One region of the Shinella sp. Sh6 genome, then DNA from elsewhere that is predicted to be linked to it. Evidence: predicted binding sites of a transcription regulator. Region 1 holds the regulator's gene; each other region holds the start of a gene.
The links. The regulator LexA, encoded in region 1, represses DNA repair genes until DNA is damaged. The targets are predictions, from matches to a motif close to TGTTCNNNNTGTGTTCNG.
Positions count from the first base shown of each region.

Region 2: a site for LexA is predicted at 6,859-6,876, ahead of dnaE (DNA polymerase III subunit alpha). Genes of this name have one in related genera too.
Region 3: a site for LexA is predicted at 3,890-3,907, ahead of ACZ5TO_RS20400 (ImuA family protein). Genes of this name have one in related genera too.

Region 1 is NZ_AP044005.1:1,569,257-1,579,956, forward strand. Features, by position in the region: gene gltA (citrate synthase) at 1-486, opposite strand, end outside; gene ACZ5TO_RS07745 (ComEC/Rec2 family competence protein) at 795-3,248, shown strand; gene lexA (transcriptional repressor LexA) at 3,239-3,961, opposite strand; gene ACZ5TO_RS07755 (molybdopterin molybdotransferase MoeA) at 4,057-5,280, opposite strand; gene moaC (cyclic pyranopterin monophosphate synthase MoaC) at 5,280-5,777, opposite strand; gene trpC (indole-3-glycerol phosphate synthase TrpC) at 5,777-6,592, opposite strand; gene trpD (anthranilate phosphoribosyltransferase) at 6,601-7,623, opposite strand; gene ACZ5TO_RS07775 (peptidylprolyl isomerase) at 7,640-9,526, opposite strand; gene ACZ5TO_RS07780 (Na/Pi cotransporter family protein) at 9,808-10,700, shown strand, end outside.
Region 2 is NZ_AP044005.1:1,207,519-1,218,218, forward strand. Features, by position in the region: gene ACZ5TO_RS05825 (ribonuclease J) at 1-1,169, shown strand, start outside; gene mce (methylmalonyl-CoA epimerase) at 1,378-1,782, shown strand; gene ACZ5TO_RS05835 (DUF1467 family protein) at 1,858-2,124, shown strand; gene proS (proline--tRNA ligase) at 2,834-4,162, shown strand; gene ACZ5TO_RS05845 (lipoprotein-releasing ABC transporter permease subunit) at 4,189-5,496, shown strand; gene ACZ5TO_RS05850 (ABC transporter ATP-binding protein) at 5,510-6,196, shown strand; gene ACZ5TO_RS05855 (hypothetical protein) at 6,206-6,778, opposite strand; gene dnaE (DNA polymerase III subunit alpha) at 7,134-10,628, shown strand; gene ACZ5TO_RS05865 (RidA family protein) at 10,632-10,700, opposite strand, start outside.
Region 3 is NZ_AP044006.1:420,356-431,055, reverse strand. Features, by position in the region: gene ACZ5TO_RS20410 (error-prone DNA polymerase) at 1-1,653, opposite strand, end outside; gene ACZ5TO_RS20405 (Y-family DNA polymerase) at 1,650-3,164, opposite strand; gene ACZ5TO_RS20400 (ImuA family protein) at 3,082-3,840, opposite strand; gene ACZ5TO_RS20395 (ATP-dependent helicase) at 4,048-6,117, shown strand; gene dinB (DNA polymerase IV) at 6,121-7,245, shown strand; gene ACZ5TO_RS20385 (SDR family oxidoreductase) at 7,324-8,217, opposite strand; gene ACZ5TO_RS20380 (helix-turn-helix transcriptional regulator) at 8,313-9,143, shown strand; gene ACZ5TO_RS20375 (MarR family winged helix-turn-helix transcriptional regulator) at 9,266-9,727, opposite strand; partial or broken gene ACZ5TO_RS20370 (nuclear transport factor 2 family protein) at 9,870-10,208, shown strand; gene ACZ5TO_RS20365 (DUF1810 domain-containing protein) at 10,529-10,700, shown strand, end outside.

The DNA of each region.
Region 1 (10,700 bases):
CGAGGCGACCATGCGCTGGTGCGGGTCGGTGATGTCGGTGGAGTCGTGGTAGAAGGCCGAGAGCGCGCCGACGACGCCGCACATGACGGCCATCGGGTGGGCGTCGCGGCGGAAGCCGGTGAAGAACTTCGACATCTGCTCGTGCACCATGGTGTGGTGCGTCACGCGATAGTCGAAGTCGTCCTTCTGCGTCTTGGTCGGCAGCTCGCCGTACAACAGAAGGTAGCAGACTTCGAGGAAGTCGCCGTGCTCGGCAAGCTGCTCGATCGGGTAGCCGCGGTGAAGGAGCACGCCCTCGTCGCCGTCGATATAGGTGATCTTCGATTCGCACGAGGCGGTGGACGTGAAGCCCGGGTCGTAGGTGAAGGCGCCGGTGTTCTTGTAGAGCGTGCCGATGTCGATCACATCGGGACCGATCGTGCCGGAGCGCGTCGGCAGTTCGACTGTCTTGCCACCGATCGATACGTCCGCTTTTGTTTCTGTCATCACGTTTCTCCGTTGTTTCGAATGGTGGCACGATATCGTGCCGCAGTCATGCACACGTTGAATCTGCTAGCCCATTTGCCATGCCCTGCCAAGCAAGACGAAAGGCAAATTGTGCAATGCGGAAACGGGTTTTCCGGCAACGCAATATCTACCCTTTCGGCGAAGTTGCAAGCAACCTTTGCGCGTGCCCGCCATATTGCGGAGGTGGCATCCTTTCTGTCTGGCTTAGTATCTGGCGCGCCAACCCGGGATTGAAGTTCCCGCCTTTCGGTTGCACAGTGGCGGGGTGAACGGTGGAGGCCGGGATCATGGCCGAAGGGAAAATCGCAGACCGGCGGGACATGCCCGAGGCGCTCGCCTGGCGGGACCTGCCAGCCGACGCCGCCCCGCTGCCTGTGCAGGCGCCCGCGCGAACCGTGCCGGCTTTCCTGCGGCGGGCCTTGCTTGACCTTTCGCTTCGCCTTGCAGGGCGCGAGGCGGTGGCGGATGCCTTTGCACGGGAAAGGGCGCACGGGCACTTCTTCCTCTTCGTCCCGGTCTTCCTCGGCATCGGCGCGGGCCTCTGGTTTTCGGCGGCTTCCGATCCCTCGCTCCCGACGATCCTCCTTTTCGCCTGCGCCGCACTCTGGCCGGCGCTGCGCCTGCGCCATCGGGAGGACTGGGCGGCGCTTGCGGCGGGGGCGGCATTCCTCGTGCCGGTGGGCATGCTGCTTGCCGCGGCCGAAAGCGCCCGGCTCGATACCGTTCTCCTCGATGCGCCGGTCACCACGCAGATCACCGGGCGCGTGCTGTCGCGCGAAGCCGACGGGCGCGGGGCGATCCGCTACCGCGTCGCGCTGGAGCGCACGGCGGATCCGGTGCTGAAGCGCCAGCCGGGCATCGTGACGGTCCTTGCCCGAAGCCGCCACGAGCCGATCCCCATCGGCAGCGGCATTGCCGGGCGGGCCCGCCTCAGCCCGCCCTCGGGACCCGCGCTCGCCGGCCTCAACGATTTCGCCTTCGACGCCTATTTCGCGGGAACCGGCGCAGTCGGCTATTTCTACCGCGCGCCGCTGGCGGCGGCCGCCTCCGAACCCGGCCTCGAAGCGCGGTTCCGCCAGATGATCGCCGGCTGGCGCGACAACCTCACCGAGCATATCCGCGGCCGGATCGGTGGCGATGCGGGCGCGATCGCCGCCGCGCTGGTGACGGCCGAGGAACGGGCGATCAGCCCGCAAACGGTCGAGGCGCTGCGGCAGGCGGGCCTTGCCCATGTGCTTGCCATTTCCGGGCTCAACATGGTGCTGGCGGCCGGCACCTTCCTTGTCGGCGCGCGCATGCTGATGGCGCTGATCCCCGGCTTTGCCGAGCGCTATCCCGCCAAGAAGTTCGCCGCCGCCGGCGCGCTCGTCATGGTCACGCTCTATATCCTCGTCTCGGGCGGGGCGATCTCGGCGGTGCGCTCATGGATCATGATCTGCGTCATGCTGGTGGCCGTGCTCTTCGGCCGGTCCGCCATCAGCCTGCGCAATGTCGCGCTCTCGGCGATCCTCATCCTCGCCGTCACGCCGTCTGCCGTCACCAATCCGGGCTTCCAGATGTCCTATGCCGCAACGCTCGGCCTCATCGCCGGCTATGCCGCCTGGCGCGAGCGGCCGGTGCGCAGGGAGAGCCGGGGAGGGCGGCTCCGGCTTCTCGGCGGGGCGGCCGGCCGCTTCCTCGGCGGCCTTCTTCTCTCATCGCTGATCGGCGGTTTTTCGACGCTCATCTATTCGGTCGGCCATTTCCACCGCATCCCGGCCTACGGGCTTGCCGGCAACATCCTTGCCATGCCGGTCATCAGCGCCATCGTCATGCCTTTCGGCCTTGCCGCCGTGCTGCTGATGCCCTTCGGGCTCGATGCCATCCCCTTCGCGATCATGGGCAAGGGCATCGAATGGATGATCGCGCTCTCGGCATGGGTGGCCGGCTGGAAGGGCGAGATCGTCACCGGCCGCATCCCGCTTGCCGCTTTCCTGCTGATCGCCCTCGGCGGCGGCCTCGTCTGCCTCCTGCGCACGCGGCTTCGCCATGCCGGAACGGCGCTCGCCCTCCTCGGCCTCGTCCTTGCCTTCCGGACCGATGGGCGGGCGCCTGAAGTGCTCGTATCGGAGGACGGCCGGCTCGTCGCCATATTGGGAAAGGAAAGCGTATCGACGAACCGCGCGCGGCCGCCGGATTTCATCTGGTCGCAATGGCGAAGGGCGCTGCGACTCGCCGATCCGCAAAAGCCAGCCCTGCGCAGGACCGCGGGCCTTGCCGTGGAGGACACCTCGAAGCCCGAGGTCACCGGCAAAAGGCCGCGCCGAAAGGCCGACCGCGAAAAGGCAGGAACGGCAATGGCGTCCGCCCTTGCCGCAGCAAGAAGCAGCAACGCCTTCGTCTGCGAGGCGAAAGCCTTCTGCGCCGCGGTCTCGCCCAGCGGCTGGCGGATCGTCGCGCTGGAGGACACGGCCTTCCTCGGCACGGCCTGCGATGCCGCAGACCTCGTCGTCGTGCCCTATGCCCTGAGGCTTGACGCCTGCCGCTCCGGCGCAAGGCTGGTGACGGCGCGGCATCTGCGCCGGAGCGGCGCATTGGAGATCGGGCCAGCGACCGGGCCGGAAGCATCAAGCCTTGCGCAGGCCCATGTCACGCAGGCGGTGGAAAGCGTCGACCGCCCCTGGTCGCGTCATCGCACCTACGATTGGCGCACCGGCCGCTTCGAGCCTCCGGCAAGCGGGCAGGCGGAGGATCAGTTGTAACGGCGGATGAGGCCGACGAGTTTGCCCTGGATCTTCACGCGGTCCGGGCCGAAAATGCGGGTCTCGTAGGCCGGGTTGGCGGCTTCGAGCGCGATGGAGGCGCCCTTGCGGCGGAAGCGCTTCAGCGTCGCTTCCTCGTCGTCGACAAGCGCCACGATGATCTCGCCCGGATTGGCGGTGCTGCCATTGCGGATGATGACCGTGTCGCCGTCGAGGATGCCGGCCTCGATCATCGAATCGCCGCGCACTTCCAGCGCATAATGGTCGCCGCTGCCGATCATCTCGGCGGGCACAGTGATGTCGTGCGTGTTGTTCTGGATGGCCGAGATCGGCACGCCGGCGGCAATGCGCCCCATGACGGGCACCGAAACGGATGTGGAAATCTCCGGCACGGCCGGCGTGCGCGCGGCGGGAGCGGCCGGCGCCTGCTGCTTGCCCCGGCTTCCCTCGATGACGGAGGGGGAGAAGCCGCGACGGGGCTGGAGGCTCGTCGAATAGGCCTCGGGCAGCTTGATGACCTCCAGCGCCCGCGCCCGGTTGGGAAGGCGGCGGATGAAGCCGCGCTCCTCGAGCGCCGTGATGAGGCGGTGGATGCCCGATTTCGACGCCAGGTCCAGCGCGTCCTTCATCTCGTCGAAGGATGGAGGAATGCCCGATTCCTTCATACGCTCATGGATGAACAGGAGGAGTTCCTGTTGTTTGCGCGTCAGCATGGCATCCCCGTTGAGAATCGTGAAACAAATCCAGAACAGACACTATCCGTTCCGCATGTGTTCCGCAAGGGCTTCCTGAACAATAATATGACTGTTCAGGCCTCGGGATCGCGCAGGAGCAGGACGTCGCAGGGGCTGCCGGCGGGCACGGCAGGCGCGCCCGGCGGGCGCACGAGCAGGCCTTCCGCCGCGGCGAAGATCTTCATCATTGACGAATCCTGCCTGTCGAACGGCGTGACGGAGAGCGCGCCGGAGGCAGTGCGCTCGACACGCGCGCGGACATAATCCTGCCGGTGGTCGTTTTCTCCGAGCGGAACGGCGGTGACGGCGGGGCACAGGCGGCTGCGGGCGGGAAGATGCGCCAGACGCCGCACGAGCGGCTCGAGGAAGAGCAGCGAGCAGACGAGGCTGGACACGGGATTGCCCGGCAGGCCGACGACGCGGATATCGCCGAGCCGGCCGACCATCAGCGGCTTTCCGGGGCGCATGGCAATGCGCCAGAAGTCGAGTTCCATGCCGGCTTCGCCAAGCACGGGCCGAACGAGGTCGAAATCGCCGACCGAAGCGCCGCCGAGCGTCACCAGCACGTCGATGTCGCGCGAAAGCGCCTCGCGCACCGCGGCGAGGATGGCCTCCCTGTCGTCGGCGACGATGCCGAGGTCGATCACCTCCGCGCCCGCCTCGCGCGCAAGGGCCGCGACGCCGTAGGTGTTGGAGGCGACGATCTGGCTTTCGCCGGGCGGCGTGCCGGGGCGCACGAGCTCGTCGCCGGTCGCCAGCAGCGCGACGCGGGGGCGGGCATAGACCGTCAGGTCCGGATGGTTCATCGCCGCGGCGACCGTCAGGCGGCCGGCATCGAGGACGTCGCCGGCCTTCAGCACGATCTCGCCTTCGGAGAAATCCTGCCCGCGCGGGCGGATGTGGCGGCCTTTCGGCGTCAGGAAGGTCGTGCGGATGCGGCCGTCCTCCAGCACTTCGGCATCCTCCTGGAGAAGGACGGTATCGGCGAAGGCGGGCAGCGGCGCGCCGGTGAAGATGCGCACGGCCTCGCCCGGGCCGGCCGTTCCCGCGAAGGCGTGTCCGGCGGAAGAGGTGCCCGCGACCTTGAGCACCGAGCCGAGCTCGGCGATATCGGCATGGCGGACGGCATAGCCGTCCATCGCGGAATTGTCGAAGGGCGGCTGGGTGAGGCGGGCTGCCACGTCGCGGGCGAGCACGCGGCCGGCGGCCTCGTGCAGCGCGACCGTCTCCGTCCGCTCCACCGGCCTTGCGGCGGAAAGCAGGCGCTCCAGCGCATCGGCGACGGGAAGCAGCGCCATCAGGCCTTCGCCCCGCGCCTGTAATCGCCCGAGCGGCCGCCGGACTTTTCGAGAAGGCGGATGCCGCCGATCTCCATTTCGCGGTCGGCGGCCTTGGCCATGTCGTAGATGGTGAGGCATGCGACGCTGACGGCTGTCAGCGCCTCCATCTCCACGCCGGTGCGGCCGGTGAGCTTGGCCATCGCCTCGACGCGAAGGCCGGGCAGGGCGCGATCCTCGCGGATCTCCACCGTCACCTTGGTCAGCATCAGCGGATGGCAGAGGGGGATGAGGCTCGACGTCTGCTTGGCGGCCATGATGCCGGCAAGGCGCGCCGTGCCGATCACGTCGCCCTTCTTGGCGTCGCCCTTGAGGATGAGGTCGAGCGTTGCCGGCGCCATGCGGATGAAGCCTTCGGCAAGGGCGATGCGTACGGTCTCCGTCTTGTCGCCGACATCGACCATGTGCGCCTCGCCCGAGGCGCCTATATGGGTGAGCGTGCGGGTGTCTTCCGCCATCATTCCGCCGCCAGCATGCCGGCATCGCCCGTCAGCAGTTCGCGCGTCGCCGCCGTCACGTCGTCCTTGCGCATCAGGCTTTCGCCGACGAGGAAGGTGGAAATGCCGACCTTGCCGAGGCGCACGCAATCGGCATGCGTGAAGATGCCGCTCTCGCCGACGAGCAGCCGGTCGTCCGGCACCATGCCGGCGAGCTTTTCAGAGACCGCGAGGTCCACCTCGAAGGTGCGCAGGTTTCGGTTGTTGACGCCGACGAGCCTGGATTTCAGCTTCAGCGCGCGCTCCATCTCGGGCTCGTCATGCACCTCGATCAGCACATCCATGCCGAGCGAGAAGGCGGCGTCTTCCAGCGCCTTCGCGGTGTCGTCGGAAAGGGATGCCATGATGAGGAGGATGCAATCCGCGCCCCAGGCGCGCGCCTCAAGCACCTGATAGCTGTCGAACATGAAGTCCTTGCGCAGGGCCGGCAGGCCGCAGGCCGCACGGGCGGCGGTGAGGAATTCCGGCGCGCCCTGGAAGCTCGGCGTGTCGGTGAGGACGGAAAGGCAGGCAGCGCCCCCTGCCTCGTAGGCCTTTGCCAGCGCCGGCGGATCGAAATCCGGACGGATGAGACCCTTGGAGGGGCTGGCCTTCTTGATCTCGGCGATGAGGCCGAAACGGCCTTCCGCCTTGCGGTCCTTGAGGCTTGCGAAGAAGCCGCGCGGGGCCTCCTGGTCGCGGATGCGGGCGCGAAGCTCGGCGGTAGAGACGCGGGCCTTGGCGGCGGCGATCTCCTCCAGCTTGTAGGCCTCGATCTTCTTGAGGATATCGGTCATGGCCAATCCTACTCCGCGGCGGCTTCGTTGGAAACCGTGACGAGACGGTCCAGCGCGGCGCGGGCGCGCCCGCTCTCCAGCGCCTCGGTCGCAAGGCGCATGCCGTCCTTCAGCGTCTCCGCCTTGCCGGCGACGACGAGCGAGGCGGCCGCGTTGGCAAGCGAGATGTCGCGGTAGGGCATGTGTGCGCCGCCGAGCACGGACAGGAGCGCGGCGGCATTGTGCGCGCCGTCGCCGCCGCGAAGATCGTCGAGCGTTGCCGGCGGAAGGCCGAAATCGGCGGGGGTCAGCTCGAAGGTGCGGATCTTGCCGTCTTCCAGCGCGGCGACCTGCGTCGTGCCGGTCGTGGTGATCTCGTCGAGGCCTTCGCCGTGCACGACCCAGATGCTCTCCGAGCCGAGATCACGCATCACCTCGGCGATCGGCACCAGCCATTGCGGCGAGAAGACGCCGAGGAGCTGGCGCTTGACGCCGCCGGGATTGGAGAGGGGGCCCAGCAGGTTGAAGATCGTGCGCGTGCCGAGCTCGACTCGCGAGGGTCCCACATGCTTCATCGCCGGGTGGTGGAGCTGCGCGAACATGAAGCCGAGGCCGGCATCGTGCACGCAGCGCGAGATATCGGCCGGGCCGATGTCGAGCTTGACGCCGAGGCAGGAGAGGGCGTCCGCCGTGCCGGACTTGGAGCTCAGGGCCCGGTTTCCGTGCTTGGCGACGGGAACGCCGGCGCCGGCGGTGATGATCGCCGCCAGCGTCGAGATGTTGTAGGTGCCCGCGCCGTCGCCGCCCGTGCCGACGATGTCCATGGCATCGGCAGGCACGGAGACCGGCAGCATGCGCGCGCGCATCGAGCCGACGGCGCCGTAGATCTCGTCCACGGTCTCGCCGCGCACGCGCAGCGCCATCAGGAAGCCGCCGATCTGCGAGGGCGTGGCGGCACCGGACATGATGATCTCGAAGGCGCCGCGGGCGTCCTCGCGGTCGAGCGCCTTTCCGGCGGCGACCTTGGCGATATAGGATTTCAGGTCGGACATGCGGCTTCCGCCTCCTTCATCGCGTGCTTTGTTCGGCAAGCGTCCGGTTGATGGAAACGCCGTAGGTCGTCTGGAGCGAGCTGACCATCTGGTCGAGGATATCGTCGCCGCTGGCGCGGGCGACGGCGACGATCTGCTGCTCGTCGTTGGAGAGCGCGTCGGGCGCCGCATCCGCGTTCACCTCGGTCACCTTCAGGAGGATCTGGCCTTCGCCGTCGACGCCGGGCGTGTTGGCGACGACGCCGAGCGGGCCGGAGAAGGCGGCATTGACGGCCTCGGGGCTCAGCACCGGATCCTGCGCGCCGCGATGAAGGCCTGTCTTGGTCTCGACAGCCATGCCGAGCTCGCCGGCGATGGCGGCGAGCTCCTCGCCCTTGCGCACGCGCTCGGCCAGTTCGGAGGCCTTCCTGGCAAGCGCCTCGCGCTGCTGCTCGGCGGTCCAGTCGGCGACGACGCGGTCGCGCACCTCGTCCAGCGTACGGTCGCGCTCGGGGATCACGTCGAGCACTTCGTACCAGGCGTAGCCCTCGCGGCCGACGTCGATCGGCTGGGTCTCCATGCCGACATCGGTCTTGAAGACCTCGCCGAGAAGCGTCTTCTCCTCGGGCAGGCCGTCGATCTCCTCGCCCTTGTCGTCGTTGCCCTGCGCATCGGCGGCATCGACCGTCACGGCCTTGAGGTTGTTCTTCGCGGCGGCTTCCTCGAGGCTGGCGCCGTCGGCGCGGGCGTCCTCGATGCGGTCATGCACGGCGAGGATGCCGTCGGCGGCGTCCGCAAGCGCGAGTTCCGTGCGTAGGTCTTCCTTCACCTCGTCGAAGCTCTTCACCGTCTCCGGGTGGATATTCGTCACGCGCAGGATGATCGGGCCGAAGGTGCCGTCGATGACCGGCGTCGTGCCGCCGTTTTCGGCGACGGCGAAAGCCGGTGCGGCGAGCTTCTGGTCCGGCACGTTCGCCTCGGTGAAATCGCCGAGCATGACGTCGGAGGGCTTCTTGCCCTGTTCGGCGACGAGCGCGTCGAAGGTCGTGCCGGAGGCGAGCTTGGCGGCCGCCGCGTCCGCGCTCGCGCGGTCGGCGAAGGTGAGCTGCTCGATCGTGCGCGTGGCGGGCGTGCGGTAGTGGTCCTTGTTTTTCTCGTATTCGGCCTTCAGCGCCTCGTCGGTGACGGTGGCCTTGTCCGCCAGGTCCTTCGGCTCCAGCGAGACATAGACGAACTTGCGGTATTCCGGTGCGCGGTACTTCGCCTTGTTCTTCTCGAACCAGGGGGCGAGCACGTCGTCGCCGGGCGCCTTGACGGGATCGATATTGGCGTTGCTGAGAAGCAGGTAGTCGATCGTGCGGGCCTCGTTGCGGTACTGGCGCAGCGCCGCCGTCAGCACTTCGGGCGCCTTGTAGCCGTCCGACACGGCTTCCACGACCTGGGTGCGGATCGCCACCTGGCTGCGGTTGTTGATGTAGTCGGCCTCGCGCAGCCCCGCATTGCGCAGGATGGCAGAGAAGGCCGTGCGGTCGAACTGGCCGTTGACGCCGCGGAAGGCCGGATCGTCGGCGATCAGCTGGGCGAGGCGGCCTTCGGAAAGGCCGAGGTTCATGTCGCGCGAAAGCTGGTCGAGCGCGGCGCCCGCGACGAGCTCGGCGAAGACCTGGTTCTCGACACCGAAGGCGCGGGCCTGCTCGGCGTTGAGGCGCATGCCGAAGCGCTGCGACATGGCCGCGACCTGCCGCTCGTAGGCAAGGCGGAAGTCCGTCGGCGAGACCTTGACGTCGCCGACCGTGACGACGGCATTCGACGTGCCGGTGACGAGGGAACTCGAAACGCCCCAGACAGCGAATGAACCGACCAGAATGATCAGCAGGGCTTTTGCCACCCAGGTCTGGGCGGCGCTTCTCAGGGCTTCGAGCATCGTCTAAAATTCCTCATGACGGCGGCCATGCGGCCGGAAACCGTCTCTTAACGGAAAGTTTGCGGGAATTGAAGGGTGCAGCGCGCATCCGATGCAAGGACCGCGCGCCCCTTCGGCATGCCGGCCCGATCCTGCCGATTTCTTTTGCCGGCAAACGAAATATTTCTGAATTTACTGGCATATTCTGGCCGAAAGCCACTGTCATAATTTGAAAATCCATGATCGGATACGCGATCAATCTGATGAGTCCGGCAGCGGCGGGCATTACGGGAGGAAAACGGTTGGAATCCACGATCGTCATGATCAACCTTTTCGGCGCCGTCGCGCTGCTCCTCTTCGGCCTTGCCCAGGTGAAGGACGGCATGACGCGCGCCTTCGGGGTGAAGCTGCGCTCCGGGCTGGCGCTCGGCACGCGCGGGCCGGTGCGTTCCTTCCTTGCCGGTTTCGTCGCGACGGTCGCCCTCCAGAGCTCCACCGCCACCGCGCTGATGGTCGCCTCCTTCGTCGAACGCAACCTGATGCGCGCGCGCATGGCGCAGATCGTGCTGCTCGGCGCCAATGTCGGCACGGCCGTTACCGCCTGGCTCGTGGCGACGGGCATCGAATCGATCTCGCCGCTCATCATCCTCGTCGGCGTCGTCTTCTATAAATCGTCGGGCTCCACCGCCCGGCAGGGCCTCGGCTCCGCGCTCGTCGGCATCGGCCTGATGCTGCTGTCGCTGCACCTCCTCAGCCTTGCCACCGAGCCGATGCGCCAGTCGCCCGCGCTTGCGGCCTTCCTCACGCTGCTCGGCGATGCCTGGCCGGCCGCGCTCGCCTTCTCCACGGTGCTCGCCATCGTCTCCTCGTCGAGCCTTGCCGTCGTCGTGCTGATCCTGTCGCTTTCGGCCATGGGGATCCTTTCGCCGGCGCTGACGGTCATCCTCGTGCTCGGCGCCAATCTCGGCGGGGCCGTGCCGCCGGTCATCGCCACGATGAAGGCCGCCGCCTCCGCGCGCCGCGTCACGCTCGGCAATCTTCTCGTGCGCGGGGCAGGGTGCCTCGTCGTGCTGCCCTTCGCCGCGCAGGTGGCCGATCTTCTCGCCTTGCTGCCGATCCCGGCGGCAAAGCTGCCGGTGGACGTGCACCTTGCCTTCAACCTCGTGGTCGCGCTGGTGCTCTGGCCGCTTTCCGG
Region 2 (10,700 bases), 360 kb from region 1:
GGAAGATCGACCTCGAACCCTCGCTCGGGCCCCTGACGGACGAGGCCCGCTTCCGCAAGCTCGGCGACGAGGGTGTCCTTGCCCTCATCTGCGACAGCACGAACGCGGTGCGCGACGGCATCTCGCCCTCCGAGCGCGAGGTCTCCGAGAGCCTCACCAAGATCATCGAGGCGTCCGAGGGCAGGGTGGGCATCACCACCTTCTCCTCGAATGTCGGGCGCATCCGTTCCATCGCGCGGGCCGCCGAGGCCGCCGGCCGCGAGGTGCTGCTGCTCGGCAGCTCCATGAAGCGCGTGACGGATGTGGCGCGCGACATCGGCCTCATGGAGGGCATCAAGCCCTTCATCGCCGAGGACGAGTTCGGCTATATCCCGCGCGACAAGGTCGTCGTCATCCTCACCGGCAGCCAGGGCGAGCCGCGCGCGGCGCTCGCCAAGATCGCCCGCGACGAGATGCGCAACGTCGCCTTCTCCGCCGGCGACACGATCATCTTCTCCTCGCGCGCCATTCCCGGCAACGAGAAGGCGATCAACGACATCAAGAACGGCCTCGTCGAGCAGGGCATCCACATCATCACCGACGCCGAGGCGCTGGTGCACGTCTCCGGCCATCCGCGCCGCAACGAGCTGCAGCAGATGTATGGCTGGGTGCGCCCGAAGATGGTCGTGCCGGTGCATGGCGAGGCGGCGCATCTCGTCGCCCACGCCGAGCTTGCCGCGCAGTCGGGCATTGCCGAGGTGCCGCGCGTGCGCAACGGCGATATCCTGCGGCTGGCGCCCGGTGCGCCGGAGGTCGTCGGCGAAGCGCCGCACGGCCGCATCTTCAAGGACGGCAACCTCATCGGCGACTATGAGGAGATGGGCATCGGCGACCGCCGCAAGCTCGCCTTCGTCGGCCATGTCGCCGTCAGCGTGCTGCTCGACAGCCGTTTCGATTTCATGGGCGATCCCGAGGTGGAGCCCTTCGGCCTGCCGCAGTTCGACGACGAGGGCGAGGACATGGGCGACACGCTCTACGACGCCGTGCTCGGGGCCGTGGAGAGCATTCCGCGCGCCCGCCGAAAGGACCTCGAAATGGTGCGCGAGGCCGTGCGCCGCGCCGTCCGCTCCACCGCGAACGAGATCTGGGGCAAGAAGCCTGTCGTCACGGTGTTCTTGACGAAAGTCTGATCCCGCTTGGCGTTGCCCCTCATCCGGCCTGCCGGCCACCTTCTCCCCGCAAGCGGGGAGAAGGAAACGAGCGGCAAAGTTTTCCTTCTTGCTGCGTGAATTGCTTGAGGAGGCCGACGCAACATCCCCTTCGCCCCGCTTGCGGGGAGAAGGTGGCGGCAGCCGGATGAGGGGCTGCCCGAAGGACTTGCCTCACGGAGAGAAAAGCATGCTCGGAAAGGTCAACCACATCGCCATCGCCGTGCCGGACCTTGCCGCCGCCATCGCGACCTATCGCGATACGCTGGGCGCGAAGGTCTCCGCGCCGCAGGCCCTGCCGGAACACGGCGTGACGGTGGTCTTCGTCGAACTGGCGAACACCAAGGTGGAACTGCTGGAGCCGCTGGGCGAGGCCTCCCCCATTGCCGCTTTCCTGGAAAAGGCGCCGGCCGGCGGCATGCATCACATATGCTACGAGGTGGACGATATCCTCGCCGCGCGCGACCGGCTGGCGGCGCGCGGCACGCGCGTGCTGGGCGACGGCAATCCGAAGATCGGCGCGCACGGCAAGCCCGTGCTCTTCCTGCACCCGAAGGACTTCCTCGGCACGCTGGTCGAGCTCGAACAGGTGTGACAGCGCGCCGCCATCGCGCCGTTTGAACTTTGTGGGGAAGGGGCGTAAAAGAGCCCCGTCGCAGGAGGCTCGCCCATGCAGGTATTTTCCTATCTCGCCGTCTATTTCATCGTCTGGTGGCTCACGCTCTTCGCCGTCCTGCCCTTCGGGCTGAAGACGCAGGCGGAAGCCGAGGAGGTGGTGCTGGGAACGGTGGCGAGCGCGCCGGCGCGCTTTCGCGGGGGCCGCGTGGTGCTGATCACCACCTGCATTTCGGCGATCGTCTACGCCCTCTATATCCTGGCGATGAAGTCGGGCTACGGCCTCGACGCCATCCCGCAGCTCTATCCGGATTTCGAATAGGCCGCCGCCTTAAAGATTAACGGAGCCCGACCGCCGGGAAGCACGTCATTCCCGTTGCGCGCGTTCTTTCGGAAAACTCTTCCTTTGCGCCTCTTGGCGAAGCCGGCGGAAAAGCCCGTTTCGCCGACCCGTTCGGGCTGGAAAAAGCAGCGCAGGGTAGGGACTTTGCCTCTCCTAACGTGAGGCCGAGTGCCGCAGGGTAAGGCGGCTGTGCGTCTTTGACGCATGGACTTTGCGGAGAAGGTTGCGGCAGAAATGCCGCCGTGAATGAAAAGCAAAAAAAAACAAGGCTGAAAGCCTTGTTTTACAGGTATCGCGTGATCTCTATCCGTTGTGCGGTGGCAGCGTCTACGCGCGCCAAAGATCTGATCCTCCCAAGACTTGACCGCGAAATTGGCAAGAATTTTTGCTCCCTGCCTATTTTGTGGCGTGAAACTAGCCCAAACATTGGGCGTTGTCATCCGCTTTTTTTGCATTTTTGCTACACTGGAATAAAATTTTTCCGTTGACAAGCTTCGCGCAATTTCCGTTATTGGCGGCCCCATTTTTCTGCCACATTTGTCCGGGCCGTGGACAGTGCTTCGCGCCGGCGGCCCCGCGCCGCGTGGCGGGTTTCCTTCCGTTGGCGAAGCGTTTATGAACGCGTGAAAATCAACGTCATTTTGCCCGATTCCCGAAATAGGGCGGATCAGTCACTCCGGAACCCGATATGCGCCTTTCCCGCTTCTTCCTGCCCATCCTCAAGGAAAACCCCAAGGAGGCCGAGATCGTCTCCCACCGGCTCATGCTGCGTGCGGGCATGATCAAGCAGCAGTCCCAGGGCATCTACACCTGGCTGCCGCTCGGAAAGCGCGTTCTCGACAAGGTCAACGCCATCATCCGCGAGGAGCAGAACCGCTCCGGCGCCGTCGAGCTCCTGATGCCGACGCTGCAGTCGGCCGAGCTCTGGCAGGAGAGCGGGCGCTACGACGCCTACGGCAAGGAGATGCTGCGCATCAAGGACCGGCAGGAGCGCCCCATGCTCTACGGCCCCACGAACGAGGAGATGATCACCGACGTCTTCCGCTCGTACGTGAAGTCCTACAAGGACCTGCCGCTCAACCTCTACCATATCCAGCTCAAGTTCCGCGACGAGATCCGCCCGCGCTTCGGCACCATGCGCTCGCGCGAGTTCCTGATGAAGGACGCCTATTCCTTCGACCTCAGCCGCGAGGGCGCCGAGCATGCCTATAACCGCATGTTCGCGGCCTATCTTCGCACCTTCGCGCGCATGGGCCTTCGCGCCATTCCGATGCGCGCCGATACCGGCCCGATCGGCGGCAATCTCAGCCACGAATTCATCATCCTTGCCGACACGGGCGAGTCGGAGGTCTTCTGCCACAAGGACTTCCTGGGCTTCGACGTGCCCGCCGAGGACACGGATTTCGAGGACGTCGCCGGCCTGAAGGCGATCTTCGACAAGTGGACCTCGCGCTATGCCGCGACCTCGGAGATGCACGACGCACCCGCCTTCGAGGCGATCCCGGAAGGCGAGCGCCTTTCGGCCCGCGGCATCGAGGTCGGCCACATCTTCTATTTCGGCACAAAGTATTCCGAGGTCATGGGCGCCAGGGTGCAGGGCCCGGACGGCAAGGAACATGCCGTGCACATGGGCTCCTACGGCATCGGCCCGACGCGCCTCGTGCCGGCGATCATCGAGGCCTCGCACGACGAGAACGGCATTATCTGGCCGAAGGCCATCGCGCCCTTCGAGGCGATCGTCATCAACATGAAGTCGGGCGACGCCGCCTGCGATGCGGCCTGCGAGAAAATCTACGCCGCGCTGCAGAAGGCCGGCATCGACGTGCTCTATGACGACAAGGATGAGCGCGCGGGCGCCAAGTTCGCCACCGCCGACCTCATCGGCGCGCCGGTGCAGGTCATCGCCGGCCCGCGCGGCGTTGCGAACGGCGAGGTCGAGATCAAGGACCGCAAGACCGGCGAACGCGAGACGCTGACCATCGAGGCGGCCATCAACCGCCTGACGTCCGGCAACTGATCGAGACCAGCCAACGGGGAGAGACCATGGCGGACGCAGCGAGCGGTGCATCGGCAACCGAGGCCCAGGCCTTCAAGAAGAGCCGCCCGTTCTCCGCCTTCGAGCGGATGGTCGCCTGGCGCTACCTGCGCTCCCGGCGCAAGGAAGCCTATATCTCGGTCATCGCCGGCTTTTCCTTCATCGGCATCATGCTGGGCGTCGCCACGCTCATCATCGTCATGGCGGTGATGAACGGCTTCCGCACGGAGCTGATCTCGCGCATCCTCGGCATCAACGGCCACATGATCATCCAGCCGGTCGACAGCCCGCTGAACGACTATGCCGCGCTCGCCGACCGGCTGGCCGCCATTCCGGGCGTCACCATGGCGATCCCGCTCGTCGAGGGCCAGACGCTGGCGCAGGGTACGGCCGGCGGCGGAACGGGCGCGCTGGTGCGCGGCATCCGCGCCGACGACCTCGCCAGGATGAAGGCCGTCTCCGACCATATCAAGGAAGGCGACCTCGTCGGCTTTGCCGCCGGCACGGGGGTCGCCATCGGCTCGCGCATGGCCGAGGCGCTCGGGCTCACCGCCGGCAGCCAGATCACGCTCGTGGCGCCCGAGGGCGACGTGACGCCGCTCGGCGTCAACCCGCGCGTGAAGACCTACACGGTCTCGGCGATCTTCGAGATCGGCATGTCGGAATACGACGCCTCGATCATTTATATGCCGCTGGAGGAAGCCCAGCTCTATTTCAACGCCGAAGGCATCGTGCAGTCGATCGAGCTCTTCGTCTCCAATCCCGATGCGGTCGACGACTTGCGCCAGCCCGTCGAGGCGGCCGCAGGCCGGCAGATCTTCATCACCGACTGGCGCCAGCGCAACCAGACCTTCTTCTCCGCGCTTCAGGTCGAGCGCAACGTCATGTTCATGATCCTGACGCTGATCGTGCTCGTTGCCGCGCTCAACATCATCTCCGGCCTCATCATGCTGGTGAAGGACAAGGGCAGCGACATCGCGATCCTGCGCACCATGGGGGCGACTTCGGGCGCCATCATGCGCATCTTCTTCATGACGGGCGCGGCCATCGGCACGGTCGGCACCTTCGCCGGCGTCCTTCTCGGCGTTGTCGTGTGCCTCAACGTCGAATCGATCCGCCAGTTCTTCTCCTGGGTTTCCGGCACGACGCTGTTCAACCCCGAACTCTACTTCCTGAGCCAGTTGCCGGCGGACATGAATGCCGGCGAGACGGTCTCGGTCATCGTCATGGCGCTGGTGCTCTCGTTCCTCGCGACGATCTTCCCCGCCTGGCGCGCCTCCAGGCTGGATCCCGTCCAGGCCCTCCGCTACGAATAGGATAGAGAAACGCATGGCTGCGCGCGTCGCTTTGGAACTCAAGGGCATCGAACGGCACTACGGCCAGGGCGAGACCCTGCTGTCGATCCTCAAGGGGGCCGATTTCACGCTGAGAAGCGGCGAGACCGTCGCGCTCGTCGCCCCGTCCGGCACCGGCAAGTCGACGCTGCTCCACATCGCCGGCCTTCTCGAAAAGCCCGATGCCGGCGAGGTCTTCGTCAACGGCCATTCCTGCGCGGCGCTTTCCGACGACCAGCGCACCGGTATCCGCCGCGGCGAGATCGGCTTCGTCTACCAGTTCCACCACCTGCTGCCGGAATTCACGGCGCTGGAAAACATCATGATGCCCCAGCTCATCGGCGGCCTTTCCAGGGCGGAAGCGCGCGAGCGCGCCGCCCAGCTCCTCGACTACATGCGCATCGGCCACCGCGCCGACCATCGCCCCTCGGAGCTTTCCGGCGGCGAGCAGCAGCGCGTCGCCATCGCGCGGGCCGTCGCCAATGCGCCGCTCGTGCTCTTGGCCGACGAGCCGACCGGTAACCTCGACCCGGAAACCGCCGGCTACGTCTTCGAGGCGCTGGAGGCGCTCGCCCGCCAGTCGGGCCTTGCCGCGCTGATCGCCACGCACAACCATGAGCTTGCCGGCCTCATGGACCGGCGCGTCACCATCGAGGACGGCCTCGTGCGTGAAATGGAGTAGGCCCGGGGCCTACTCCAGCCCGCAGATCGATCGGCCGATCTCGTCCTTCCAGTCTTTCAGCAGAACGAACTGCGCGGGGCCCGCAACGGGCCGGCCGCCGCTTTTGCCCTTGCCGGTCAGCACGTTGAGGTCGCAGTCCCGCGTGCCGTTGTCGATCGTGTCATAGGCCGAATAGGTATAGCCGGCGACGATGAAATCGAAGTTGCGGTAGGCGATGGTGAGCGACTGGCGCCAGCGGTCGCGCCCGACCGCGTCGTTCTTCGTCGTCAGTGTGAAGGAGCCGTTGGCAAGCGCCGAAAGCTCCGGCTCCTGGCCGTAGAGGGTGTAGTTGCCCCAGACGGAGTTCGGCAGGGCGAGCGCCAGCGTCAGCCGGTTTTCCCCGGCTTTGGCGAGATAGACGTAGAGCCCGTTGTCCTCGCCGCTGTCGTCGTCCGGCCGTGCCACCAGCACCAGGTCCGCCACGCCGTCCTTGTCCCAGTCGCCGCTCGCCATGGCAACGACCCGGTCTGCCGCAAAGTCGGCGGCATGGGCGCTCACGGGCAGCGCGGCGGCAAGCAGAAGGGCGGCGGCAAGCGGCTTCATCGTTTTTCCTCCATTGGTCGAGGCGACCTTATTGCGCCGGAAAGCACCGGTCCAGAGGGGCTGTGGAAAGCCGTTGACATGAGAACAATAATAGAACAAAATAAAAACATAAAAGGAAAGGGAGCCACAATGACCGATTTTCTTCGCGAACTTGCAGCATTCACCTCCATGGCGATTTTCTTCGCCAGCTTCTCCGTCATCCTCTTCGGAATCTGACGGAACCGCATTTCCCCGACGCCAATGCATCGTCTCCACGCCTTCAAGGCGTGGAAAGCGGGCGCAAAGCCAAGAACCGGCTGGACGAGACGGCTGCGAATCCGTTTAAGCTCTTCCTCTCACTGGAAGGACGATGCGGATGGCGGACGAAGCTCTGAAGACGGATGGCGAAAAGATCGCGGAAACGCCGGGCTTCGTGCATCTGCGCGTTCATTCGGCCTTCTCGCTTCTGGAAGGGGCCCTGCCGATCAAGAAGATCATCGGCAAGGCGACGTCCGACCAGCAGCCGGCCATCGCCATCACCGACACGAATAACCTGTTCGCGGCGCTCGAATTCTCGCAGAAGGCGGTCGGCGAGGGCATCCAGCCGCTGATCGGCTGCCAGCTTTCGATCGACATGGAAGACGAGGGCGAGGGGGAACGGCGCGGCGGCCAGTCGCAGCTTGCGAAATTGCCGTCCATCGTGCTCCTGGCCGCCACCGATGCCGGCTATGCGCGGCTCGTCGATCTCGTCAGCCGGGCCTATCTCGGCGGCGAGGGCAGCCAGGCGATCCATATCGCCCTGAGCTGGCTGGAGGAGGGTACGGAGGGGCTGATCGCGCTTTCCGGTGCGCTCGGCGGCCCCGTCGACATGGCGTTCCTCTCCGGCCATCCGGCGGCCGCGACGGCGCGGCTCCATGCGCTGAAGCGGCTCTTCGGCGACCGGCTCTATATCGAATTGCAGCGCCACGGGCGCTACGACAAGCAGCACGAGCGGCGCATGGTGGACCTCGCTTATGCAGAGGACCTGCCGCTGGTCGCGACCAACGAGCCGTTCTTCCCGGCGCCCGACGACTACGATGCGCACGACGCGCTGATGGCGGTGGCGCACAACGCCATGGTCTCCGACGACAACCGCTTCCGCCTGTCGCCGGACCACTATCTCAAGAGCCGCAAGGACATGGCGAAGCTCTTCGCCGACCTGCCGGAGGCGCTGGAGAACACGGTGGAGATCGCGCAGCGCTGCTCCTTCGTGCTGAAGACCCGCGCGCCCATCCTGCCGCGCTTCACCGGCGCGACGGGCGATCCGGAGGAGGCCGAGCGCGCCGAGGCGGCGGAGCTGCGCCGCCAGGCGATCGAGGGCCTCGACCGCCGCATGGAACTGCTCGGCCTGTCGCCCGGCTATACGGAGAAGGATTACCGCGAGCGGCTGGAATTCGAGCTCAGCGTCATCGAGCGCATGAAGTTCCCCGGCTACTTCCTCATCGTTGCCGACTTCATCAAATGGGCCAAGCAGCACAACATCCCCGTCGGGCCCGGCCGCGGCTCGGGCGCGGGCTCGCTCGTCGCCTATGCGCTGACCATCACCGACGTCGACCCCTTGCGCTTCTCGCTGCTCTTCGAACGCTTCCTCAACCCGGAACGCGTCTCGATGCCCGACTTCGACATCGACTTCTGCCAGGACCGCCGCGAAGAGGTGATCCGCTATGTGCAGGGCAAGTACGGCCGCGAGCAGGTGGCGCAGATCATCACCTTCGGTTCGCTGCAGGCGCGCGCGGCGCTGCGTGACGTCGGCCGCGTGCTTGAAATGCCCTACGGCCAGGTCGACAAGATCTGTAAGCTCGTGCCGAACAACCCGGCCAATCCGACGCCGCTCTACAAGGCCATCGAGGAGGAGCCGAAGCTGCAGGAGGAGGCGGAGAAGGAGCCTGTCGTCGCGCGTCTCCTCGATATCGCCCAGAAGATCGAGGGGCTCTACCGCCACGCTTCCACCCACGCCGCCGGCATCGTCATCGGCGACCGCCCGCTCTCCAAGCTGGTGCCGATGTACCGCGATCCGCGCTCGGATATGCCGGTCACCCAGTTCAACATGAAATGGGTGGAGCAGGCAGGCCTCGTGAAGTTCGACTTCCTCGGCCTCAAGACGCTGACCGTCCTCAAGACGGCGGTGGATTTCATCCGCAAGCGCAAGATCGAGGTGAAGCTGGAGAGCCTGCCGCTCGACGATACGCTCACCTACGACATGCTGTCGCGCGGCGAGACCGTCGGCGTGTTCCAGGTGGAAAGCGCGGGTATGCGCAAGGCGCTGATCGGCATGCGGCCGGACTGCATCGAGGACATCATCGCCCTCGTCGCGCTCTACCGCCCGGGCCCGATGGAGAACATCCCGGTCTACAACGCCCGCAAGCACGGCGAGGAGGAGATCGAGTCGATCCACCCGATGATCGACCATCTCCTGAAAGAGACGCAGGGCGTCATCGTCTATCAGGAACAGGTGATGCAGATCGCCCAGGTCCTTTCCGGCTACTCGCTCGGCGAGGCCGACCTCCTGCGCCGCGCCATGGGCAAGAAGATCAAGGAGGAGATGGACAAGCAGCGCGCCCGCTTCGTCGACGGCGCCGTCAGGAACGGCGTGTCGAAGCCGCAGGCCGACCTCATCTTCGACCTGCTCGCCAAGTTCGCCAACTACGGCTTCAACAAGTCGCACGCCGCCGCCTACGCCATCGTCTCCTACCAGACGGCCTATCTGAAGGCGCATTACCCGGTCGAGTTCCTCGCCGCGTCGATGACCTACGATATGTCGAACACCGACAAGCTGAACGATTTCCGGCAGGATGCCGGCCGTCTCGGCATCGAGGTCATCCCGCCGTCGGTGCAGACCTCGTTCGCCCATTTCGAGACGGGCGAGAACCGCATCTACTACGCGCTCGCCGCCATCAAGGGCGTCGGCGAGGCGGCCGTGCAGCATATCGTCGAGGTGCGCGGCGATACGCCGTTCAAGAGTCTGGAAGATTTCTGCGCGCGGATCGACCCGAAATTCGTCAACCGCCGCGTCTTCGAAAGCCTGATCATCGCCGGCGCCTTCGATTGCTTCGGCCATGACCGCGCCGCCATGATCGCCGGCCTCGACCGGCTGCTCGGCGCCGCCCAGCGCGCGCAGGAGAACAAGACGAGCGGGCAGGGCGACATCTTCGGCATGGGTGCGGCGACGGGGCCGGAGGTCATCACGCTGCCGTCCTACACGCCCTGGCTCGCCTCGGAGAAGCTGCACCGCGAGTTCCAGGTGCTCGGCTTCTACCTTTCGGCTCACCCGCTCGACACCTATGCGCCGATCCTTGCCAAGATGCGGGTGCAGACCTTCGCCGATTTTTCCGCGGCGGTGAAGCGCGGCGCGACGGCTGGCCGCCTTGCCGGCACGGTCACCTCCAAGCAGGAGCGCAAGACCCGCACCGGCAACAAGATGGGCATCGTCGCCTTCTCCGATTCCTCCGGCCAGTTCGAGGCGGTGCTGTTCTCCGAAATGCTGAACCAGTACCGCGACCTGCTGGAGCCCGGCAAATCGCTGGTGATGACGGTGCAGGCGGAGGAGCGCCCGGAAGGCATCGGCCTTCGCATCCAGACGCTGCGCTCGCTGGAGGAGGAATCGCTGCAGACGCAGAAGGCGCTGCGCGTCTACGTGCGCGACAGCGGCCCGCTGCGCTCCATCGCCGCCCATCTCAACACCAAGGGCGACGGCCTCGTCTCCTTCATCGTCATCAAGGACAGCGGCCAGCGCGAGATCGAGGTGGAGTTGAACGAGCGCTTCCGCATCTCCCCCGAAATCGCCGCCGCCATGCGCTCCACGCCGGGTGTTCTCGACGTGGAGCTGGTGTGAGGCTCAAGCGGCGGCCGGCACGCGGGCCACGACCTTGATCTCGAAGTCGAAACCGGCGAGCCAGTTCACGCC
Region 3 (10,700 bases), on a different replicon from region 1:
CGCGAGATCCCAAACCTCACCTTTGTGCTCTGCCATCAGCGCGAAAGCCTTGGCCATGCAGGTCAGCATGCCGAGCGCCAGCACGTCGACCTTCATGAATTTCAGCGCCTCCATATCGTCCTTGTCCCATTCGATGACCTGGCGATCGTCCATGCGCGCCGGCTCGATCGGCACGAGATCGTCGAGTCGGTCATGGGTCAAGACGAAGCCACCGGGATGCTGGCCGAGATGGCGCGGCGCACCCATCAGCTGCTGCGCCAGTTCCAGCGTCAGCTTCAGCCGGTAGTCGGCGGCGTTGAGGTTGTTCTCCCGGATCTGGCGCTCTGAGACCCCTTCCGACCAGCCCCAGACGCCCGACGATAGCTGGCCGATCATGTCTTCGGGCAGACCGAGCGCCTTGCCGACGTCACGCAATGCGCCTTTCGCGCGATAGCGAGTTACGGTCGAGCAGAGCGCCGCCTTGCTGCGACCGTAGGTGTTGTAGATCCACTGGATGACCTCCTCGCGCCTCTCATGTTCAAAATCGACGTCGATATCGGGCGGTTCGTCCCGTTCCTGGGAGATGAAGCGTTCGAAGAGAAGGTCGTTGGTGTCGGGATCGATGGAGGTGACGCCGAGACAGTAGCAGACGGCCGAATTGGCGGCCGAGCCCCTGCCCTGGCAAAGAATGCCCTTCGATCGCGCGAAACGGACGATCGAGAAAACCGTCAGAAAATAGGGCGCATAGTTCATCGTCCGGATCAGTTCGAGCTCATCGCGCAGGGTTTTCCGCACCTTGTCGGGAACGCTCTCCGGATAACGAACCGCGGCACCTTCCCAGACGAACTTGACCAGCGATTGCTGCGGATCGAGACCGGGGACGATGGCCTCCTCCGGGTACTGGTACTGCAGTTCCTTCAGATCAAACTTGCATCGCTCGACAATCTCGCGTCCGCGGGCGAGCGCTTCCGGGTATTCGGCAAACAGCCGGTGCATCTCCTCCGGCGCCTTGAGAAAGCGATCGGCATGACGCTCGCGGTCGAAGCCGACATCATCGATTGTCGTGCGAGTGCGGATGCAGGTCACGACATCCTGCAGCTGCCGACGGCTCGGCTCATGAAACAGCACATCGTTGGTGACGACCGTCCTCACTTTTGCGCGGGCGGCCATGGTGGCAATGCCATGCAGGCGCATGCGGTCGTTCGGCCGGCGGCGCAGGCACAGGCTGACATAGGCCCGATCCCCGAATAGATCGGCCATCTTGCGAAGCTGGACGGCGCAGATCTCATCGGCTTCGTCTGGCACAAGGATGCCGATCATGCCGGCGGCGTGTTCGGCAACATCCACAAAATCGATCAGGCAGTTTCCCTTGCCGCCTCGGCTCTTGCCGAGCGACAGCAGCCGCGTCAGCCGCGAATAGGCCGGGCGATCCATGGGATAGACGAGGATCGACATGCCGTCGGTCAGGTCGAGCCGGCAACCGACGACAAGCCGAATGCCGGTCGCCTTGGCCGCCTCCCAGGCGCGTACGATGCCGGCGAGGCTATTGCGGTCGACCACGCCGAGCGCATCGATGCCGAGTGCGGCCGCTGTGGCAAACAGTTCATCGGCGCTGGATGCTCCGCGCAGGAACGAAAAATGCGTCGTAACCTGAAGCTCGGCATAACGTGTCATCCGAACACCCCATGCACGAACCACAGATGCGAGCCGGTCTCCGGATCGATGCCGTCGCCGGCGCGATAGACCCAGTAACGCTCGCCAAGCTCGTCCTCGACCACGAAATAATCCCTGACCGCCTGGAACTCGCGCGGCCGGCGCCACCATTCGCCAAAAATCCGTTCCGGGCCATCGGCGCGCACGACCTTCCGGCGCTTGCCGCGCCAGGTAAATATCGCTGGCGGCTGGTCCGGCAGGAGCGCGATGACCTCAATGCGTTCAGGGTTTGCGAAGAGCCGCGTCGGCCGCGGCCATTTCACCGCCCAGGCCTGGCCGATGTCGGGCGCGGTCGCCGCGATGCGCCGGACCGATCGCTCCGGCACGTCGGAAGCGACGGGCGCTACGCGGAACAGCCGGAGGCCGCGATTGCCGAGAATGTCGACCAGCGGGGTGATGTCGGCGACCTCCTCCTCGATCAGCGAGGAAGCGACCTGACGTTCCTCCAGCGGCTCGGCAAAGACGGCGACCAGCACCAGCTTCTCGATGCCGAAACCGGGATCGATCGTCTCGATGCGGTCGCAGAGCAGTTTTGACAGGCGCGCGGGATCGCGGACCGGCTTGGCAAGGCCGGCACGGAGATGCTGACGCGTATTATCGACGCGATGCACGAAGAGATCGCAGCGCCGCGCGCCAAGACCGTCTTCGGCGAGACGGGCCGAGAGCTGGCCAACCAGCCGGCGGACATATTTGGCGATGGTCTCCGGCGCACCGATGGGCTCGGCAAAATTCTTGGCGACCTCGACAAGTTCCGGCGTGCGGATCGGCTCGATCGGTTCGGCGATGCGGCCAAACATCTGATCCAGCCGGCGCGCGGGCTCCGGCCCGAACCGCAACGTCAGCGGCGCACGTGGCATGGCCGAGAGTTGGCCGACCGTATCGATGCCGAGAACACGCAGGTCCTGGACGATCTCCGCCGGCAGTCGCAGGGCGACGATCGGCAGGTCGATGACGGCTTTCGTTACGTCACCCACCGGCACGACGGTCGTTTCCGCCGCCAGCAGCCGGGCGAGCGCATGCGCCGCGCCCCAGGTGTCGGCGACGGCGGCGCGCGCCGTCAGCCCGCGGCCGCGCAGCATATTGACGAGGCCCGATACGAGCAGCGCTTCGCCGCCGTGCAGGTGATCAGCACCTTCCGTATCAATGACGAGACCGTCGGCACCATCGACCGCGACAACCGGGCTATATTGCCGGAGCGCCCAGAGCGCCAGCCGTTCGAGTGCGGCCGCATCCTCGGCCGGAGCCGCATCGACCATGAGAAGATCGGCGACCATGGCCTGCGCCTTGCTGGCGGCCATGCCGATGCGCAGGCCGAGCTTCAATGCGGCGGGATCGGCGGCGGAGATCCATCGCTTCGATCCGCGGCGGGCAATGACGACCAGTGGCTTGTCAGCCGGCAAGGCTTCGCCAGCGTGCCGTCTGATCCGCTCCGTCGCGAGTTGTGGGAAGTAGATCGATACGACCCTGGGCATCGGGGGCTCCAATTTCAAATTCGGCACATTCGCCGGCTTTCACGCGCATCAGTTCTGCGAGCCAGCGCGCCCTCCCGACGCCGGCAACAGGTAGTCTTTCCGACGGCAGGGTGCTGATGCGCCATCGCGTCGTCGAGGCCGTCGGCTGCCCATAATCCGACGCCTCGTTCTGACGTCGCCATCGCCGTAGCACGATGCCCATGGCGCCGGTCTTTTCCGCCGCCAGCTGTAGGCGCCGCGAGGCGGTCATCGGCAGACGGACAAGTTCGCCGACCACGGCTGCAAGTCCGCCGAAGGACAATCCCTCCTCCATCGCCGACAGCGCCTCCTCTTCGCGGTCGCTTTCACAGAAGACGACGCGATCCGGATGGAGCCCGGCCTGGGCGACCGCAGGAAAAAACAGGTCCGGGCGCGTCATGCACCAAAGAACCTTGCCTCGTGATCGGGCGGCGATGCCGGCAACGAACAGCGCCGCCGCGGCTCCATCGACGGTCCCTCCCCCGCCGCCGGCGACCTCGTGCAGCGCCCCGAAGGCAAGCCCTCCCCCCGGCAGTGCCCGATCGACCTCGGCGACGCCGAAAGGCAGGACCTGCCTTGCGCGCTGCGAGCCGCCTTCAAGCTGCTCGATGCGCTCGCGAAGCTCTGCCAGCACGGGATTGAAGGCAGGTTTGGCCACGGCAGAATTGTTGCTCCTTCAGGGTTTCCAGCGGTTCTTTAAGCTGATATGTTCATTATTTGTTCCGATTGCCCAACTGAGTCAATCGGGCCTCCGCTCCGGAAACCGCCCCTCGGCTAAGTCGTTGAAACGAATCCCTTAGCTGCATCAAGGAGATATCCGGCAATAGGAGGGTCAGGGAAATTTTCTTATGGTGTCTGGGGACAAATGGCGGCGGCGCATCTCGAAAAACTCAACGACCGGCAGCGCGAGGCGGTCGAGCACGGCATTGGCCTGCCGGACGGAAAAATCGGCGGACCGCTGCTGATCATCGCCGGCGCGGGCAGCGGCAAGACCAATACGCTGGCGCACCGCGTCGCACATCTGATCGTCAATGGCGCCGATCCGCGGCGGATCCTGCTGATGACGTTTTCCCGCCGTGCGGCATCCGAGATGGCGCGCCGGGTGCAGCGCATCTGCCGCCAAGTGCTGGGCGACAATGCCGCCATCATGACCGACGCGCTGGCCTGGGCCGGTACGTTCCATGGTATCGGCGCTCGGCTCTTGAGGATGTATGCCGAGCAGATCGGTCTCAGCGTCGATTTCACCATCCACGACCGCGAGGACAGCGCCGACCTGATGAACCTCGTCCGGCATGAGTTGGGCTTTTCCGCCAAGCAGAGCCGGTTCCCCACCAAAAGCACCTGCATTGCGATCTATTCCCGCGTCGTCAATTCCGAGGCTTCGCTCAAGGACATCTTGAAGTCCTCGTATCCGTGGGTGCTGGAATGGGAAGAGGAGCTGAAGCAGCTCTTCGCCGCCTACGTTGAAGCCAAGCAGGCGCAGAACGTTCTGGACTACGATGACTTGTTGCTCTACTGGGCGCAGATGGTTTCAGAGCCCGAGCTGGCCGAGGACGTCGGCAACCGTTTCGACCACATCCTTGTCGATGAATACCAGGACACCAATCGCCTGCAGGCGTCGATCCTGATGTCTCTCGCGCCCGGCGGCCGCGGCCTGACTGTTGTCGGCGACGACGCGCAATCGATCTATTCCTTCCGTGCGGCAACCATCCGAAACATCCTGGATTTCCCGCAGGAATTCTCACCCAAGCCGGCAGACGTCATCACGCTCGACCGCAACTACCGCTCGACCCAGCCGATCCTGGCTGCCGCCAATGCCGTCATCGAACTCGCACGGGAGCGCTACACGAAAAACCTCTGGACCGACCGCGCCTCGGAGCAACGGCCGATGCTGGTGACGGTCAAGGACGAGATCGACCAGGCCGCCTATATCGTCGAGCAGGTGTTGGCCAACCGCGAGATCGGCATGGCGCTGAAACAGCAAGCGGTGCTGTTTCGAACCTCGAGCCACAGCAACGCGCTGGAAATCGAGCTCACGCGACGAAACATCCCGTTCGTAAAGTTCGGCGGGCTCAAGTTTTTGGACGCCGCGCACGTCAAAGACATGCTGGCGGTCATGCGGTTCGCGCAGAATCCGCGCGACCGCGTTGCCGGCTTTCGGGTGCTGAAACTGTTGCCCGGCATCGGGCCGCAAACGGCCGGCAAGATCCTCGACACGATTGCCGCCGACCCCGAGCCGCTGCAGTCGCTCGCCGAAATCCCGCCGCCGGCCAAGACCGGCGACGACTGGGGCGCCTTCGTGACGCTGGTCACGGCGCTGCGAAAGGGCGAAGCGGGCTGGCCGGCGGAGATCGGCACGGTTCGGATGTGGTACGACCCGCATCTCGATCGCATCCACGAGGACGCGGACACCCGCAAGGACGACCTCTTGCAGCTCGAACAGATCGCCAGCGGCTATGCGAGCCGCGAGCGGTTCCTGACCGAACTGACCCTTGACCCGCCGGATGCGACCAGCGACCAGGCCGGGGTGCCGCTGCTGGATGAGGACTATCTGATCCTCTCGACTATCCATTCGGCCAAGGGACAGGAATGGCGTTCCGTCTTCATGCTCAATGTCATCGACGGCTGCATTCCCTCCGATCTTGGCGCCGGCACCACAGCCGAGATCGAAGAAGAGCGACGCCTCCTTTATGTCGGCATGACCCGGGCGCGCGACAGCCTCACGCTGATCACGCCGCAGCGCTTCTTTTCGCACGGCCAGAACGCCAAGGGTGACCGTCATGTCTATGCGTCGCGGACCCGCTTCATACCGGCCACCCTCTTGCAATTTTTCGAGATGGCAAGCTGGCCGAAGGCGTCGGCCACTGCGAGCGAGCAAAGCGACCGCCAGGTTCGCGTCGATATCGGTGCGCGGATGCGATCGATGTGGAAATGAGCCATGCAGCCCGTCACTTCGGCCGAGATCGAGGCGCAGAAACCGGATCGCGAAGATCGGGTCCGGCGCATCATCCATGTGGACATGGATGCGTTTTATGCCTCCGTCGAACAGCGCGATAGTCCCGAGCTGCGGGGCAAACCCGTTGCTGTCGGCGGCGCAGCCGCCCGCGGCGTCGTGGCGGCGGCAAGCTATGAGGCACGCGCTTTCGGTGTGCGATCCGCCCTGCCATCGATCACCGCCAAGCGGCGCTGTCCGGATTTGATCTTCGTTCCGCCGCGCTTCGACGTCTATCGTGCGGTTTCATCGCAGATCCATGCGATTTTCGCCGAGCATACCGATCTGATCGAGCCCTTGTCGCTCGATGAAGCCTATCTCGATGTCACCGACAACAAGCAGGGCATTGCGATTGCGACGGAGATTGCCACGAGGATTCGCGCCCGCATCAAGGATGTCACCGGGCTGAATGCCTCCGCCGGGATTTCCTACTGCAAGTTTCTCGCCAAGATGGCTTCCGACCTCAACAAGCCGAACGGTCAGGCGGTCATCACGCCTAAGCATGGGCCGACTTTTGTCGAGGGACTGGCGGTCAAGAAGTTCCATGGCGTGGGGCCTGCGACCGCCGCCAAGATGGAGCGGCTCGGCATCCTGACCGGCGCCGATCTCAGGGAAAAGTCGCTCGCCTTCCTGCAGGAGCATTTCGGAAAGTCTGGCGCCTGGTACTACAATATCTCCCGCGGCATCGACGATCGCCCGATCCGAACCAATCGGGAGCGAAAATCCGTCGGCGCCGAAGACACCTTCATGACGGATATCGTCGATCTGGATGCAGCGCGTGCGGAAATCACCCCGCTGGTCGACAAGGTCTGGCGGCATTGCGAGGCGAAGAACCTTTACGGCCGATCCGTCACCTTGAAGGTGAAGTATGCCGACTTTCAGATCATCACGCGGAGCAGGACCGAAGCCTCCCCGTTCGGCTCGGCCGGCGAGGTCGTGGCGACGGTCCAGGCACTTCTCGATCCCCTGTTCCCGACGGCGAAAGGGATCCGCCTCCTCGGCGTCACGCTGTCGTCGTTCACCGGCGAGGCCGCGAACGGATCCGCCGGTCAACTCCAGTTCGAGATCTAGGTGCACCGGTGGGGCAGTCCAAGGCGCTCTTTTGAGGTGTGAATTGCAGCCCGGAAAAGCTGCCTTGGGGGTTCAGACCTATCTCGCCGAATAGTCCATTGCGCTTAGGTCATCCAGCAGGGTCGGCCCCTTAGGCGTCCAGCGCAGCTTTTCCCGCGTTTGCACGCTCGAAGCCGTGATGTTTGCCGACGCGAACATAGCGAACCAGCCGAAATGGTCTTCCGCCTCGCCTTGCGGGATCGAGACGGCAGCTAGACCGAGGCCGGTCGCGACGGTTTGGGCGATGTCGCGCGCGGCAATTCCCTCTTCGGCCACGGCGTGATAGCGAGCGCCGGGCTCGGCACGATCGATCGCCAGAACATAGAGCTTGGCCACGTCATCCACATGGCCGGCGGCCCAGCGGTTGGCGCCTTGCGCGACATAGGCGGCGACGCCCTTCTGGCGGGCCAATTCGATATAGTACGAGACGAGGCCCTGCCTGGCGGTGTCATGCACCTGCGGCAGTCGGACGACGCCGAGGTTGATGCCCGCCTCGAGCTGTTCCTGTCCGGCCAGTTCAGAGGCAATGCGGGGATTGAAATGATGGGCGTCAAAGACGTCCTCGCGCGCGAGTTCGCCATTGCCCGGATCGCCGATGCCGACGCCCGAGGTGATGAGCAGCGGCCGATCCGAACCCTTGAGAACCGATCCGAGAGCGGTGATGACTTGGCGATCCTTTTCGCAATTGGCGAGGAAATTGGTAAAGTCGTGGTCGAACGCCGTGTGAATGACAGCATCGGCATTCTCGGCCCCTTTGGCCAGGGTTGCCGGATCTTCAAGCGTTCCCAGGTGAGCGGCGGCGCCGGCATTCGCCAGAGCCTTCGCGCCTGTTTCGGAACGGGTGAGGCCGATCACGTCATGATGAGCGGCGAGCAGTTCACCGAGGATACGCGATCCTATGAATCCGGTGGCACCGGTGAGAAAAATACGCATGCTGAATCTCCTGCATTGACGAAGCAAGCGATCTCATGAAAAATTATCCTGTTAAAGTAGTGAGTTTATCCTAGTATAATCATTAATGGGATCGCATGAGCGAGAGCATTCCCGAAAATGGGCTCGGCACATTCCTGCGTGACCGGCGCATGCGCCTCGATCCAGTCGCGTTCGGCTTCGAGGCAGGACGACGACGGACGCCGGGCCTGCGCCGGGAAGAGGTCGCCCAGCGCGCCAATATAAGCCCGACCTGGTACACCTGGCTGGAGCAAGGCCGGGGCGGAGCGCCATCTGCCGATGTGCTCGATCGCATCGCAAGGGGGTTGATGCTGACCGAGCCCGAGCGCGATCACCTCCACATCCTCGCCTTCGGCCATCCTCCCGAACCGCGCTACCATCAGCAGGAATCCATCACGCCACGGCTACAGCATGTGCTGGATGCCATACCCTTCAGCCCCGCCATCATTCGAACCGCGACATGGGATGTGGTGGCGTGGAACAGGGCCGCGACCGTCATTCTGACCGATTATGAAAAGCTGCCGATAGGGGGGCGCAACATCCTGCGCATGATGTTTTCCGACGAGCGCGTGCGTGCCGCGCAGGACGATTGGCACAACGTTGCCCGTTATGTCGTCGGTGCGTTCCGAGCCGACGCCGCGCGCGCCGGCGCGGGGGCAGAAATCCGCAAGCTCGTCGACGAGCTCTCAGCCAGTAGCCCAGACTTCAAGGCGATGTGGGCCGACAACGAGATCGCGGCCACGCGCGATGGCATCAAGCGCCTTCACCACGCTGAACTGGGAGCGATCGAGCTGGAGTTCTCGACTTTTGCGGTCGAGGGCCGATCCGACCTCAAGATGATGGTCTATAGTCCCGCAAATTCCGATGTGGCGGCGCAATTTCGCTCACTGATCGCCAGCGCGCGTTAAGCCTGTTATACCGGGATTGCTCGAATTGCTCTTGTTGGACTATGTCGGGGATGTCCTGGGTTTGGCAGTTGCCGCGCGCCGAACGTTTCCAGATTCCACTCACGATGCCAGAGCGGGCTAGATCATGATTCCCGCGCTACGGATGCTTCGGCTCCAAGCCGATCGAGGTTTGCAATCAGGCGATCGAGCAAAACGATGAACTGGGTGGTTTCCTCCGTCGTGAAGCCGTCGAGCGCGTCGCGGTTGCCTTGGAACAAGGCGGCGCAGGCATCGGGCAGACGGGCAAGAGCGGTGTCCGTTAAGGCAATGCGGCTGCTGCGGCCGTCGGACGGATCGGGCGATCGCCTGATCAGTCCATCCCTTTCCATCCGAACCATCATTTGCGCCATTGAGGGCTGCTCGATCCTGACAAACCGAGCCAGATCCCGCTGCGTGTGCGCCCGACCGTCCTTCAGCGCCACCAGAGCCGGCAGATATCCAACACCGAAGCCCAACGGTTTTAGCCTCGCTTCGCTCAGACGCGCGAAGCCTCGCGCGGCCAAGCCGACCAGATGTCCCGGGCTTGCCAATACGTCCAATTTCATTTCGCCTCTTGCATAGGCACCTATATTGATACATAGGTGACAATACAACGCGCGACCACGGTTGGCAACGGCAGCGAGCCGCGTTCATCGCACCAGAAAAGGATGGGCTGTAGTGGAAAGCGAAATCGCGCTTGTGAAGCGCATGTACGACAGCTTTAACGCGCGGAACATTGACGGCGTCCTGGCAGTCCTTGCCGAAGACGTGGCCTGGGCAAATGGCATGGATGGCGGCCATGTTCACGGCCGCAAGGCAGTCAGAGAGTATTAGACGCGTCAATGGACGGTCGTCAGCCCGCATGTCGAGCCGTTGACGTTCTGCAAGGCAGCGGACGGTGCAATCCTTGCAGAGGTCCGGCAGTCCGTCCTGGATCTCGAAGGCAAACCGCTCGAAGGTCAAGCACATGGGCTGAAGGACAAGACGGTCACACACGTCTTCCGCTTACAGGATGGCAAGGTCACGCGCTTCGACACTCGCGACTGAAAACCAGCCATTCGATATGAAGCGGGCACGGTGACCAGGTTGCGCAGCGGAGAAGTTGGTGCGAGCAACAATGGTGGGTTGACGCACCAATGTCCATCGCCTTGCCCGCGCGACCGCAACATAGGCCCTCGCACATGGGGTAGCGTAGCCGCACCGGTTCGCCACTATGATTTCGGCCGCGTCATCATCTCGAGCAAAGGAAAGATTGCCTGAATTCTTTGCAATGGCATATCGCGGCATTCGGCACGACCACCATCTTGCCGCGCTTTCGGGACGCGCTATCTGTTCGGGTAATCCTGCAGGCGGACCTGTCGATGACAATGGGCGATCCTTTCCAACTTAAGCGGTTTGTCGCCGCCCAGGAGCTTGTCTTCACCACCGCCCTCGCCGAGTTACGTGCCGGCCGCAAGCAGACCCATTGGATCTGGTTCATCTTCCCGCAGCTGCGCGCCCTTGGCCGGTCGCCGACGGCAGAATTTTATGGGATCGCCT